Regions from separate parts of the Paenibacillus sp. V4I5 genome, predicted to be linked through region 1. Evidence: predicted binding sites of a transcription regulator. Region 1 holds the regulator's gene; each other region holds the start of a gene.

What was found. The regulator LexA, encoded in region 1, represses DNA repair genes until DNA is damaged. The targets are predictions, from matches to a motif close to CGAACATATGTTCG.
Region 2: a site for LexA is predicted at 1,896-1,909, ahead of QFZ78_RS18265 (YhjD family protein). Genes of this name have one in related genera too.
Region 3: a site for LexA is predicted at 1,706-1,719, ahead of QFZ78_RS01985 (YhjD family protein). Genes of this name have one in related genera too.
Region 4: a site for LexA is predicted at 1,660-1,673, ahead of QFZ78_RS13755 (DNA polymerase IV). Genes of this name have one in related genera too.

Annotation. Positions count from the first base shown of each region.
Region 1 is NZ_JAUSZB010000002.1:1,312,381-1,315,567, reverse strand. It holds gene QFZ78_RS08170 (aminopeptidase) at 1-908, shown strand, start outside; gene lexA (transcriptional repressor LexA) at 1,481-2,098, opposite strand; gene QFZ78_RS08160 (LysM peptidoglycan-binding domain-containing protein) at 2,247-2,654, shown strand; gene QFZ78_RS08155 (DUF896 domain-containing protein) at 2,796-2,978, shown strand; gene QFZ78_RS08150 (HAD family hydrolase) at 3,022-3,187, shown strand, end outside.
Region 2 is NZ_JAUSZB010000002.1:3,593,464-3,596,650, forward strand. It holds gene QFZ78_RS18265 (YhjD family protein) at 1,923-2,291, shown strand; gene QFZ78_RS18270 (hypothetical protein) at 2,363-2,677, opposite strand; gene QFZ78_RS18275 (S-layer homology domain-containing protein) at 2,684-3,187, opposite strand, start outside.
Region 3 is NZ_JAUSZB010000002.1:41,632-44,818, reverse strand. It holds gene QFZ78_RS01995 (YhjD family protein) at 1-40, opposite strand, end outside; gene QFZ78_RS01990 (DNA polymerase IV) at 37-1,314, opposite strand; gene QFZ78_RS01985 (YhjD family protein) at 1,311-1,688, opposite strand; gene QFZ78_RS01980 (stage VI sporulation protein F) at 1,834-2,121, opposite strand; gene QFZ78_RS01975 (DUF1294 domain-containing protein) at 2,250-2,516, opposite strand; gene QFZ78_RS01970 (alpha-L-fucosidase) at 2,613-3,187, opposite strand, start outside.
Region 4 is NZ_JAUSZB010000002.1:2,612,692-2,615,878, reverse strand. It holds gene cimA (citramalate synthase) at 1-1,532, opposite strand, end outside; gene QFZ78_RS13755 (DNA polymerase IV) at 1,747-3,048, shown strand; gene mobB (molybdopterin-guanine dinucleotide biosynthesis protein B) at 3,053-3,187, shown strand, end outside.

The DNA of each region.
Region 1 (3,187 bases):
GTATTGATGCAAGTATGATTTCTAGAGCATCCAAATCTATGGCTACAGCTAGAGCAAAGTATCAGCACTATGTGAGAACAAGTAAGTTCAGCTGGTGTTTAATCAAAGCGCCTACGGTGGCGTGGGCATCCAAAGTCTACTCTGATTTGCCTGAAGAACAGCGGATCGATGCAATGTGGGAGGCAATTTTCCGGATAAATCGCGTTTATGAAGATGATCCGGTTGCGGCTTGGCGAGTTCATATGGAGCAATTGAAGCGCGTTCGCACCGTGTTAAATGAGAAGCAATACGAGGCGCTTCAATATCGAGCGGCAGGAACAGATTTGCGAGTCGAACTGCCGGAGGGCCACATTTGGCTTGGCGGTGATACGGAGAACGCAAGTGGAATACGTTTCGTGGCGAATATGCCGACTGAGGAAGTTTTTACAATGCCTATGCGAACAGGTGTTCATGGGACTGTGTCGAGCACCAAACCATTAAATGTGAATGGGGCGCTCGTGGATCGGTTTTCGTTCAAGTTCGAGGACGGGAAAGTTGTGGATTATCAGGCAGAAGTCGGCTATGAGCATCTAGCTAAGTTGCTCGATATGGATGAGGGCGCACGGTATTTGGGAGAAGTTGCGCTCGTACCTTTTGATTCGCCGATCTCAAATCTAGATCGCATTTTCTACAACACAGGCATTGACGAGAATGCATCCTGCCACCTGGCCTTAGGAAGCTGCTACCCGATCAACTTGCAGGATGGAGTATCTTTATCAAGTGAAGAGCTGAAAACTCGAGGTGGGAACACCAGTTTGATTCATGTGGATTTTATGATCGGGACCGCTGATCTTGAGATCGATGGTGTCCGTGGTGATGGTACCGTTGAACCGATTTTCCGTCATGGAAATTGGGCGCTTGCATTTTAGTTGAAATTTTAGATTAATTTCTAAGTTGGAAGTACTTCTGGTTTTATTTAAGGGGATAGTGAGCAGATAGAAGAAGGAAGACGGAAGATAGAAGTCTCTAGAGACTTCTAATCCGTCCAAAAGTGTGATGTGTATAGGAAGGATGCTTTCCGTTCTGAATATCGATTCGAATGTCCCAGAAGGTCTATAGGGCTTAAGGGGCTGTCCAAGAGTAGATTTACTTTTGGGACAGCCCCATTTCTTTATATTGAAGCAACTAGAGGATTATGTCTAAGTGTAGTCTATAGGAGCTTCTATTTAGGTAAAATGCGATCTAAAAGACGTAATAGAAGTCTATTAAGACTCTTATCTGAATCCGCTTCGGCCTTCTTGGTTAAGTAGGGAACAAGGTTCATATGATAAACTTTTGATAATCCATATTTGGATCTGTTGCTCCTCTACGTTATTGAGTTGATCCATCTGATCATTGCTTCATACGACAAAGGCTGTTTACATAGAAAAGGACCGAGGGACTATTGTCCTCTCGGTCCTTTCTCATTGGTATTGTATGTAGAATAAGGGCTGTAGGGCTATTACATATCCCGGAACAAACCAATGACACGGCCTAGTATCGTAACATGTTTCAAGAGGATAGGCTGCAAAGCAGAGTTCTCCGGTTGAAGACGAATATGATCCTTTTCCTTGTAAAAGCGTTTCACCGTTGCTTCATCATCTTCCGTCATTGCAACAACAATGTCTCCGTTATTAGCGGTTTGCTGCTGCTTTACGATGACATAATCGCCGTTATGAATACCGGCTTCGATCATACTGTCACCCATGACGCTAAGCATGAACACATTATTGTCTCCTACCATGCTGACAGGAAGTGGAAAGTAGTCTTCAATGTTCTCTGTTGCTGTAATAGGCACACCGGCAGTTACTTTACCAACGAGAGGTACGCGAGCTACAGAAACCGCAAAATGCGTTTCAGCACCATCAAGACCTAGAATTTCAATAGCACGAGGCTTAGTAGGATCTCGACGAATCATACCTTTCTTCTCAAGACGCTCCAAATGTCCATGTACAGTTGAACTAGAAGCTAGTCCGACTGCCTCGCCGATTTCTCTAACGGAAGGCGGGTACCCCTTATCTTTCACTTCATTCTTAATGAATTCCAATATAGCTTGTTGACGCTGCGAAATCTTACTCAATAGTTATCACTCCAATACTGGGAATCATTACCCAAAGTATAACATAGAACCCGAGTTCGTACAAACATAAGTTCGAGAAAAAGGGTTGACTCAAACATGTGTTCGTGTTATTCTAATACCAGAACAAATGTTTGGGAGATGATCATTCATGTATATGGCTTATTCAAACACTAACACAACACACGCACCTCATAGATCTGCTAGCACATCCAAAGGGATGACATTTAATTCTAGTTATACAAAAGCGATTGTACGCTTCATTCTATTAGCAGTTATTCTTGGTACTGTGTTTTCATTTGGTGCTATGGTTCAAGCCTATGCAGGGGAAGGGGCTGCAAACGCAACAACCCCAGTTTCCGTGACGCCTTTTAACATTTCTCCGAAAGCAGTCGTACAAGATCAAGTCGTTATTCAACGAGGAGACACACTATGGGATATTGCTTCTGCACATAAAAAAAGTGATGAGAACGTGCGTTCCTATATGCATGAATTAAAGACAATCAATCATTTAACCACCAGCTCCCTGAAAGAAGGACAGGTTTTATTGCTTCCGTAATTTCACTTTACTATTTTTAATAGACTCTAAATATGATGAGGCTTGGACTTGTTCCTATGCCTCTTTTTGTTGTCTCTTGACATTCCTTAATAGGGATGGCAAAGTAGTACTCATATTGAATTTTTGACTGGGAGGATCATTATGAGTGACAACATGGAACAGAATATCGAACGTATTAATGAGCTTGCTCGTAAAGCGAAAACAGTTGGCTTAACAGATGCGGAAATCGATGAACGTAACGAACTCAGAAAGAAGTATATTGAAGCATTCCGTGGCAATCTCAAAGTTCAACTTGATTCCATCAAGTTTACGGACGAAGAGTAATTGCTGCTCATATAGATACAACATTCAAAAGGGGAAATGAATGATGACGTTGAAAGCCGTACTTTTTGATTTAGATGATACGCTTCTTTGGGATGATCGCAGTGTGCAGGAAGCTTTCGAAGCGACATGTGCTGAAGCTGCAAAGCATGTAGCCGTGAATCCCGAGGAATTGGAAGCTTCTGTTCGCAAAGAAGCGCGTTCTTTATATG
Region 2 (3,187 bases), 2.3 Mb from region 1:
CCACATGGGATACTTCTGCCCAAGTAATGATTGGTAGGTTGGTTAACCGACAAAAGTAGTGTTTTTTCATCAAAGGATTCGACAAGACTCAAATTGAATAAATATCTTACTATACAAAGAAAGGTCGTGGCTCTGTGTACTCACACGAAGATTTAATTTCAATTCGACTCGGGATCATGCTCTTTGTGGTTCCAATACTGGGCGTCGTATCACTTTATTTGATTAGATAAATTTTTAAAACAGCAACTCCCTTGGGATGCGTTCTTAGCTCATCACTTAATAGACTGGGCCATTAACAGACTAGAGCGCATAGCGCTCACACGAAAGGTTGTGCAGCCTTGAAATGGATTATCTGTTGGTTCAAAAGACCGAAGCCAGTGAATGTAACGGGGTACATCCGGCTTCACGGCACATGGTATGTGATTCATGAGTAGAAGTCATGGCAGCATGAATATGACTGCATTCAGTTAACGTAAGCCCTTCGGGGCTTTTTTATTTCGCGATTAAAACAAAAAAACCCTTAACTAGTAAGGGTTTCCTGCTTGAAAAACTGGGATGCGGTCGGAGGGATTTGAACCCTCACGCCTTGTGAGCGCCACCCCCTCAAAGTGATGGGATGTGTTTGTTAGGTTCTGTTATAGTGGGTTAAAACCTTGATTTAAAAAGGCTTTAACCGTTCGCATATTGTTCTATTTGGCTGGAGTTAGTCACTTGTTGACGGAGTTTGTCAACAATCCGTCAACACCACGACACAGACTATCAGCTTGGAGGGGTGATAATAAAGAGCGCCTGAATCAGGCGCTCTTACTAACTTAACAAAACTCCTTCACTTCCTAAATGAAATTCTAAAATTTCGTTTTCTGTTTTTACCATGACCTTGTTCAAATCCAATTCCCCCTTAAATGCCCGTTGACTGAGCGAACCGTATAGGTTTTCTAGTTCAGTGAGACTTTGGGTATATTTTGCTTTGATAGATTCAACTTTTCTTACTATCGCTGCGAATTTGTTTTGGAGTGGGAGTGGTGGACAAAAACATTTAATATTTATAAGATCCTTTATGTTTACTCGTGGTGCCGCTCCACCGCCTGCTAAATTATTTATGCATCGTTGTAGCGAACTTGTATTCAAAGTTCCCAAAGAAATTCACTTGTTGCAATGTTACAGTCAACTGTAAAAAGCATAATTCTTTGACCAAGACAAATATTTACGTCATGTGGCACTCTCGCACAATTACCCAACCTGCCTCCTTCTCTTGTAAAAACAATATCATTATAAGACGAAATATGTCTCACATTACGTTGGTTGAATGTTTCAATATCAACCTGTAAAGTTGAATTAAGATCTAAATATCCATTTTGAATGTCCGCTGATCGAATGCAATACATACCTGTAAAAACATTTGGCTTAAAGGCGAAACTGGTGCTGTTGGAGCGCAAGGCCCTCAAGGGCCTAAGGGCGACACTGGTGCTGCTGGAACTCAAGGCCCCGGGATTCCATTTACAGGAACTGAATATACAGTTCTAAAACTTAATGTCGGCCATTATGAAATAACATTTCCGAAGGGTACATTTAAAAATCCTCCGGTAATAACAGTAACTCCCCAAGGTTTTGTTCCCACTATCGCAGTGGTGACAATGGCCACTTTTGGTGATTCTGCCATATTTAGAATAAACATCAGACAGTTTGGTGCTGATTTAGTCATTGATGTAGACAGTGATTTTTCGTTTATAGTCGCTGAAACAAGTGGATTAGCCAATCCTATATAGTAAAATTCTCGCTCGGCTATGACCGAGGTAAAGCCTGAATCCTATTCCTATACTCGTAGAATTAGCGCCCGAGTTCAAAAATCTTAGGCGCCATACCGCTTGCGCCAGCCTTCTTTCCTCTGTATAATACGAACATACATTCGAAAAAATCGGAGGTTGATCCGGAAATCTATATTGTTACCGTCAGTATTAACGTTTGCTGAACGAGGATTGCAGGAGCTCTATGGGAATAAACCGTTGGTTAACAGGCCACTCAGTGAGCTATACGTTGGCTGCGTGAAGGTGATTATTCAGCGGATTAAAGCGGACATCCAATCTATTAACACTGCGCTTTCTTCTGAGTACATTCGTGTGGATCGCGAAAGTGTTAACGAAACAAGCGTGGCTTACCATGTTATCTTCAGCGGCCAAATTGGTAACGTTGAACTCACGAAGGATGACGCCAGGAAGGAAATTGGTGAGTGGTTATCAGGTTATATACGGAACGTGGGAGTGGAGTTAATGAAAAGGCTCTGTAATCCTTGATTATTGATTTCTGACCAAAAGAAAAACCGCCTAAACATTAGGCGATTAATTCTGAATCGTACCGAGGGAGTTTAATGAACAGTTCCTAAAAATGATACAAACAGTTCTTTCTTCTGATGAAATTCAGGGGAATCAAAAGGTAACAAACCACATGCATACTCTATAACCACTTTCCGACCGAACAGAACTTTTTCTGAGGTTTTAACACCACAATCTTCGCAGTTGAAACCACATCCATCCGATACGTTTTTCCATTGTCCCTCAAACGTGTTTATAGCTCTGTGTTCCGCAAAGCTTACAGTGACCCATGGTGCAAATATAATTCCTGAAACGATAAAAATAAGGACTATATCAGCTAGCTTATCCTCTGCAGCTATTTGTTCCACCCATTGTTACTGCAGATTTAATGACTTCGCAATCACAGTGACTGCTTCCGCTCTTGATGCTATACCCCTCGGTTTAAACACGTTTCCAGGCAATCCATTGACAATCCCGTTTTTAACGGCGTTGGCTACCGCATCTTTAGCCCATTCGGATATTTCCAGACTATCCGTAAAAGGGATTTCACGTGGAGCTGAACTTAACTTGGCCGCTCTCACGGTCATAACGGTCATCTGTTCTCTGGTAATCGAGGCATCCGGATCAAAGCTCCCATCGCTGTACCCGTCGACAATCCCGTAGTTGGATGCCGTCATAATGTAGCTTTCCGCCCAATATCCCGCAGTATCTTTAAATATTTTTCCTTTGTGTGGAGCGAGCTTAAATGCCTTTACCAGGACAGTTGTGAACTCGGCTCGAGTGATAGGGCGATCTGGCTTGAAGCTGCTGTCCGGATATCCATCAATCGCTCCTAGATCCACCAGCTTGCTTATACTGCCTTTAGCCCAGTGCTCTTG
Region 3 (3,187 bases), 1.3 Mb from region 1:
TGGATTCCCATAGGCCGTTTTTCTCCAATTTTTTGCTCATTTATAGTGCCCTCCGATTTTGAGCGCCCTGTTCTGCGCTTGGCCGGCTGTTGTGAGCGAGGAAGCACGAACAATCGCCGCGTTGCCAAATCGGTCCTTGATGCTGTCCGTCACTTTTTCAAGCGCTCGCGCCTTGATCTGATCCTCGAAGAGGGTAAGCTGATAGGTGTCATCATCCACTAACTGGCTCAGCATGACACCGGCGCGACGCACCGGCATGGTGTCCCAGAACTTATAGAAAAGCTTTTTTACAGCTTGAAACACCGTACTTGTATGATTCGTAGGATCCGGCATCTTCATTTGGCGCGAAAAGCCTGTCGGGGCGTCGAAAGGACTGCACATACAGCTTACGGTAACAATTGAAGCCATATAGCCTTTGCGCCTACAGTCGCGGCACACCTCTTCTGTAAGCTCGAGCAGGATGGTATCTACTTCAGAGGAGTCCGCGTAGTCCCTCGGCAAAGTCATCATATGGCCTACGGACTTCGGAGGCGTATCAAACGTACCCGGCGTGACCGGACTATCATCGAGCCCATTCGCTGTTCGCCACATCACTTCGGCGTGAATGTCCGACTGCTTGCCGAAGCGTGCGCGGAATTTATTCTTGAGCTGCGGCAGCGGCGTTCTCGCCACATCGCCAACCAAATACATACCTAGCTTGGCAAAATGTGCGGTCATCCGCGAACCGACACCAAACATTTTACTTACAGGCTGCTCCCACAAGTATTTCTCGACGTCTGATGGGTGCAGCGTGAAGATGCCACTTTCATTCTTTTTGGCCCAAATATCGGTCGCAATCTTCGCTAGTATTTTATTAGAACTAATCCCTATACGAACCTTTACCCCCGTTTGACTGAACACCTTTAGCTGAATGGTTTTCGCAATCGTGATCGGATCTCCGAACATAGACAAACTCGCTGTAACATCAAGAAACTGCTCATCTATACTGAAAATTTCAACAAGATCGGTAAACCCTTCGTAAATCTTGGTAATCTGCAGCGAAACATCGATATAATGCTGCATGTGCGGACGCATCACGATCAGCTCAGGACACTTCTTAAGCGCTTCGCCTAACCGTTCGGCTGTGGATACGCCGTATTTCTTAGCAACGGGGCAGGCGGCTAGAATGATACCCGAACGTAGAGCAGGGTCTCCTGCAACAGCAACCGGTTTATCCTCTAAGCCCGGGTGACCCGCTTTCTCCACACTGGCATAGAAGCTCTGACAATCTGCTAGGAAGATCGTTCGTTCCCGGCCTTTGCTTCCTTTGCTCACCGCAATCCCCCCCGCATATTCATGAGCGTAGTCATAAGCTCAGCCTTGACCAAGCTGCGAAGCATCGTGAAATGATGAATGTAGCCTCGGACTTTGTACTCTACGTTAATGCCTAAGGCATTCATTTCGGTATGGATAACTCTAATATCTCGCTTCTTCATCTGGCTCTTAATACTTTGTAATTCCGGATAAATAGCCATCTCAACTTCTCTGAGATAAAAAAGAATATGATTGTACACGATTTTATCCTTATAAACCTTGAGCTCCTCCATGTCCCTTGCTAGCATATCGAGTAAAATGGGCAGCAGCGTGTATTCCTTAACAATTTGAACATCCTCTTCTGTCTCAATTCTTGAACTTGAACTAACTTTCATATTTCCACCACCATATGCGAACATATATTCGTGTTACTTATTATATACCGAACACGTATTCGTTATGCAAGTGAATTTTTCTGGAAGCAAAAAAAAGCCACTTAACGGGCATCTTTAACCCTGCAAGTGGCGCACTTTGTTTAGTCTATCGAAACATGGACCAGAGTTTGATCAAGTGAAAGGCGTTAGATGGATCAATCTTTTGTGCAAGGATAAACTCCAAAATTTGGGTCGTTTGGCTTCCGCTTAGCTTCTCACCGAGAATGCCGGCGGCAAGTCCTATTAAGCGCGTAACCTTGGTATGATTTTGTAAATCAGCCTTCGTCACACCCTGCAGCAGCATTTTAATGCGTTCCTTGATCTCTGGATTTTTCATCTTGAACTTTACGCGCTCTACGAGCGCAGGATCGATGCCATAATGGTGATAGCTCATGTTCGCACCTCCGATAACCTGTCATGCTCCTAGCTTATGAGTAAATGCATACAAACTTGACTAGGACTCCTGTATAAAAAAGAAAACAGCTGCCGCTGCCGGCAACTGTCTCCTATTTTTTGCTATTGCTACATATAAATCGCGACCATGATGACACATAGGCTATTTAGCGCAACAAGCAGCGGCATGCCAATGACGAATGAGGTATGTTTCGTCTTATGGCGCCAAACCCGCATACCGAGCCACCCGCCAATCCCGCCACCGAGAGCAGCCAGTATAAAAAGACGTTTTTCAGGCACTCTACGCCCGCCTTTTTTGGCTTGTCCCTTGTCATGTCCCATTTCTATGAACGTAATGATATTCATCAGCAGTAAATAACAAAGGAAATAAGTCAAGTTCCATACACCTTCGTTTCCAAAAAAATAGTAAACTATCTACTATCATCTTAAAATCGAATGCGAGCACGGTCAAATGTTAATTTATTTCCTTCTTTAGAGTAGCTCCAACTCCACAACCGTAGCTCTTTGATCCGGCAGCGGATAGCTGGAGTGCTCAGGTCTAGCGAAACTAATGAACGCATCGTCCGGATACTGGGCGGCATTCCAAGGACGGCTTAGGAAGAGCTCGGAACCGTCAGATAGCAGCCTTGCTTTCTTCACCTTACCGGCCAACCCGTTTAAGTTAATAGGACCTACGCTTTCCTCAAACAAGTGGGCATACAGCAGATTGCCCTTTTGCGTATACCTGCCCCACTCCGGTTTCGGTAAGTAGGCTTGCCCGCAGCCGTAAATGCTGTCCCCATTTTTCTGAACCCAATCGCCGATCTCGGCCAAAATGTCCAGCGACTCCTTCGGAATCTCGCCGAGCGCATTCGGACCCACATTCAACAGCAGATTCCCATTTTTGCTGACGCACTCTATCAGCTTCCGGATAAGGGTAGTTGAGGATTTATATTGGAAATCTTGGGCTGCGTACCCCCAATTATTATTCAGCGTGATACAAGCTTCCCATGGAAGCGAATTGCCCTCGTCATCCGTCACGCCTTGCGGCGGAATGATCTGTTCCG
Region 4 (3,187 bases), 1.3 Mb from region 1:
TCTACAAGTGCATACCAGCTGGCTTCAATGATGTTACTGGAAACACCAAGCGTGTTCCACGTTGTGTTGAAGTCAGTTGATTCCATTAGAACCCGAACCTTACCGGCAGTAGCACCTTTGACATCAAGGACACGTACCTTATAGTCGGAGAGATGGACGTTCTTAATATCGGGGTAATATTGGATCAGCGCTTTACGTAAGGCATTGTCAAGAGCATTTACAGGACCGTTGCCTTCAGCCGCGGTATAGATCGTTTCCCCATGAACCTTCACTTTAACGATGGCTTCGGAAACGACCGATTGATTAGCGGATTTCTCAACAAGCATTTTGAACGATTCTAATGTGAAAATCTCTTCCAGGCCTTCGAATGCTTCACGCAGCAAAAGCTCAAGTGTGGCATCGGCTCCTTCGAATTGATAGCCTTGATGCTCGAGATCTTTAATTTTCTCAATGACTTCTTTGGTTTTCTGATGTTCTTTATTAAAGTCTAGATTCAGTTCTTGGGCTTTCACAAGCACATTGCTTTGCCCTGCAAGCTCTGAAACAAGTACACGTTGTTTATTGCCGACGAGTTCAGGCTTCGTATGCTCATACGTACTAGCATCTTTGAGAATGGCTGAAACGTGAATACCGCCTTTGTGCGCAAATGCTGCATTCCCAACATAAGGCTGATTAACAGGCATATGCATGTTGGCGATTTCGCTAATGTATCTCGAAACAGGCGTTAATGATTTCAGTTGCTCCTCGGAAATAACCGAATAGCCAAGCTTCAACTGAAGGTTAGGGATAATGGAGCTAAGATTAGCATTACCGCAGCGTTCTCCATAGCCATTGATGGTTCCTTGAACTTGTCTTGCTCCTGCTTGTACAGCAGCAAGGCTATTTGCCACACCTAATTCACAATCATTATGAGCATGAATGCCAACGGGAGTGGTGACATTCTGTTTAACGGTAATGACAATAGAGGTAATTTCACCAGGTAAAGAGCCGCCGTTGGTGTCACAAAGGACTATCCAATCAGCTCCAGCGTCCTGTGCTTTTTTGATTGTTTGCAAGGCGTACTCGGGATTATTCTTGTAACCGTCGAAGAAATGTTCTGCATCATAGATGACTTCAAGTCCGCAGCTTTTTAAATAAAGAACGGAGTCATAAATCATGGCAAGGTTTTCTTCAAGTGTAGTTTGAATAGCTGTTGTGACATGGAAGTCCCAGGACTTACCAAAGATGGTTGCTACTTGAGCGCCTGACTCCACGAGTCTGTTTAGATTAATGTCATCCGCAGCGATGGAATCCTTACGACGTGTGCTTCCGAATGCAGTAATCTTCGCATTCGTGAACTTCATGTCACGAGCACGTTCAAAGAATTCAATATCTTTGCTGTTGCTGCCTGGCCATCCGCCTTCAATATAATGAACCCCAAGCTCATCGAGCTTGCGGGCAATTTTAATTTTATCCTCGACGGATAAGCTGATGCCTTCTCCTTGCGTTCCGTCTCGTAGTGTGGTGTCGAAGATTTTGACTGATGTTGGCATAGGTTCCTCCTTCAAAAGCTAGCAAAGTGACTTCGGTGCTTGATGTGTAGGTGCTTGTGCTTGCTTTAAAGCGCTAATGTATAATTTACGATTATACCATAAGAGTATGGGTAAAGACATCATAACGCAAAAATACGTTTGCTTGAAAGAATAATTTTTTGTATGCTGAAAATGGCTCTAAGAGTAGGTCGTTTATCAATGGGAGGGAATATAAATGGTGACAACTCAGCATCATTATCCCAAGCAAGGTAGAGTCATTTTGCATATAGATATGAATGCCTTCTACTGCTCTGTTCATGAGGCTGTTGAGCCTGACTTATATAAAGGAAAGGCTCTGGCTGTTGCTGGTAGTGTTGAGCTTCGTAAAGGAATTATTGTTACTTCATCCTATGCTGCGCGTGCTGTAGGGATCAAGACAGGCATGCAAGTTAGGCAGGCGATGAAGTTGTGTCCGGATTTGATACTGATCAGACCTGATTTCGAGCTGTATCGCAGCTTCTCAAGACGGTTTATGCAGATTGCTTATAGTTATTCACCTATGGTGGAATCCATGTCAATCGATGAGTGTTTCGTTGATATTACAGGGTCCAAACAATTTGGAACCCCACTTGAGATCGCGAATAACATTCAGCAAAAGATTATGAAGGAACTGAAGCTGCCTTGTTCGATAGGTGTTGCCCCCAATAAGCTGCTTGCCAAGATGGGCTCCGATATGAAGAAGCCGAACGGGATATCTGTGCTGCGTCTGCGCGATGTTCCCTCTGTATTGTGGGACAAACCGTGTAACTATTTATATGGGATTGGCAAAAAGACGGCGGATAAGCTGACTAGACTTGGCATTCATACGTTAGGTCAGCTAGCAGTAGGGGATGAGGTGCTGCTTAGTAAGCACTTTGGGATCTTAGGTGCACATCTGAAGCGTTCGGCTAATGGGATTGATCATTCTCTTGTAAACCCTGAACAAGAACAGAGCAAGTCAATTGGGCATACTACGACGCTGCCGCAGGATTTTACTGATACCAAAGAAATTCACCGAGTTTTCTTAAATCTGGCAGATCAAGTAGCAAGAAGACTTCGCAAGCAGGAGCTAATGGCATCCACGATCCAAATTACGATTCGTGATCCGGAGATGAGGACGATTACACGATCCGTCACCTTGCCTACGCCAACGGAGCATATGGACGATATTTATCGAACATCGTGTCAGTTGTATGATCATCAATGGGAGGAAGGCAACCCTGTTCGGCTGCTTGGGATTACGCTGCAAAATCTAACGATGAAGGAAGAAACGTTCGTTCAGTTGGATCTATTCGATTATGAAAAGCAGCCTAAACGAGAAAATTTGAATCGCATTATGGACGGACTTCGTGATAAATTTGGGGAAAATGCGATTCTAACCGCGGGGATGATGGGCGACAATCCTGCAACGTTGATTAGAAATCATAAAGCGAGAGGGACATCCCTGCAAATGGACCATTTGAGGAACAATCCCCTTCACAAAGAAGAGGAGAAGTGACGAAATGGCACATTGTATTGGCTTTGCCGGCTATTCGGATAGCGGAAAAACAACGTTAGTGGCCAAGCTTATCTTAGAAATGAATCAGCGCGGCTATCGGATAGCCGTAATGAAACATGATGCGCATGGACATTATAAA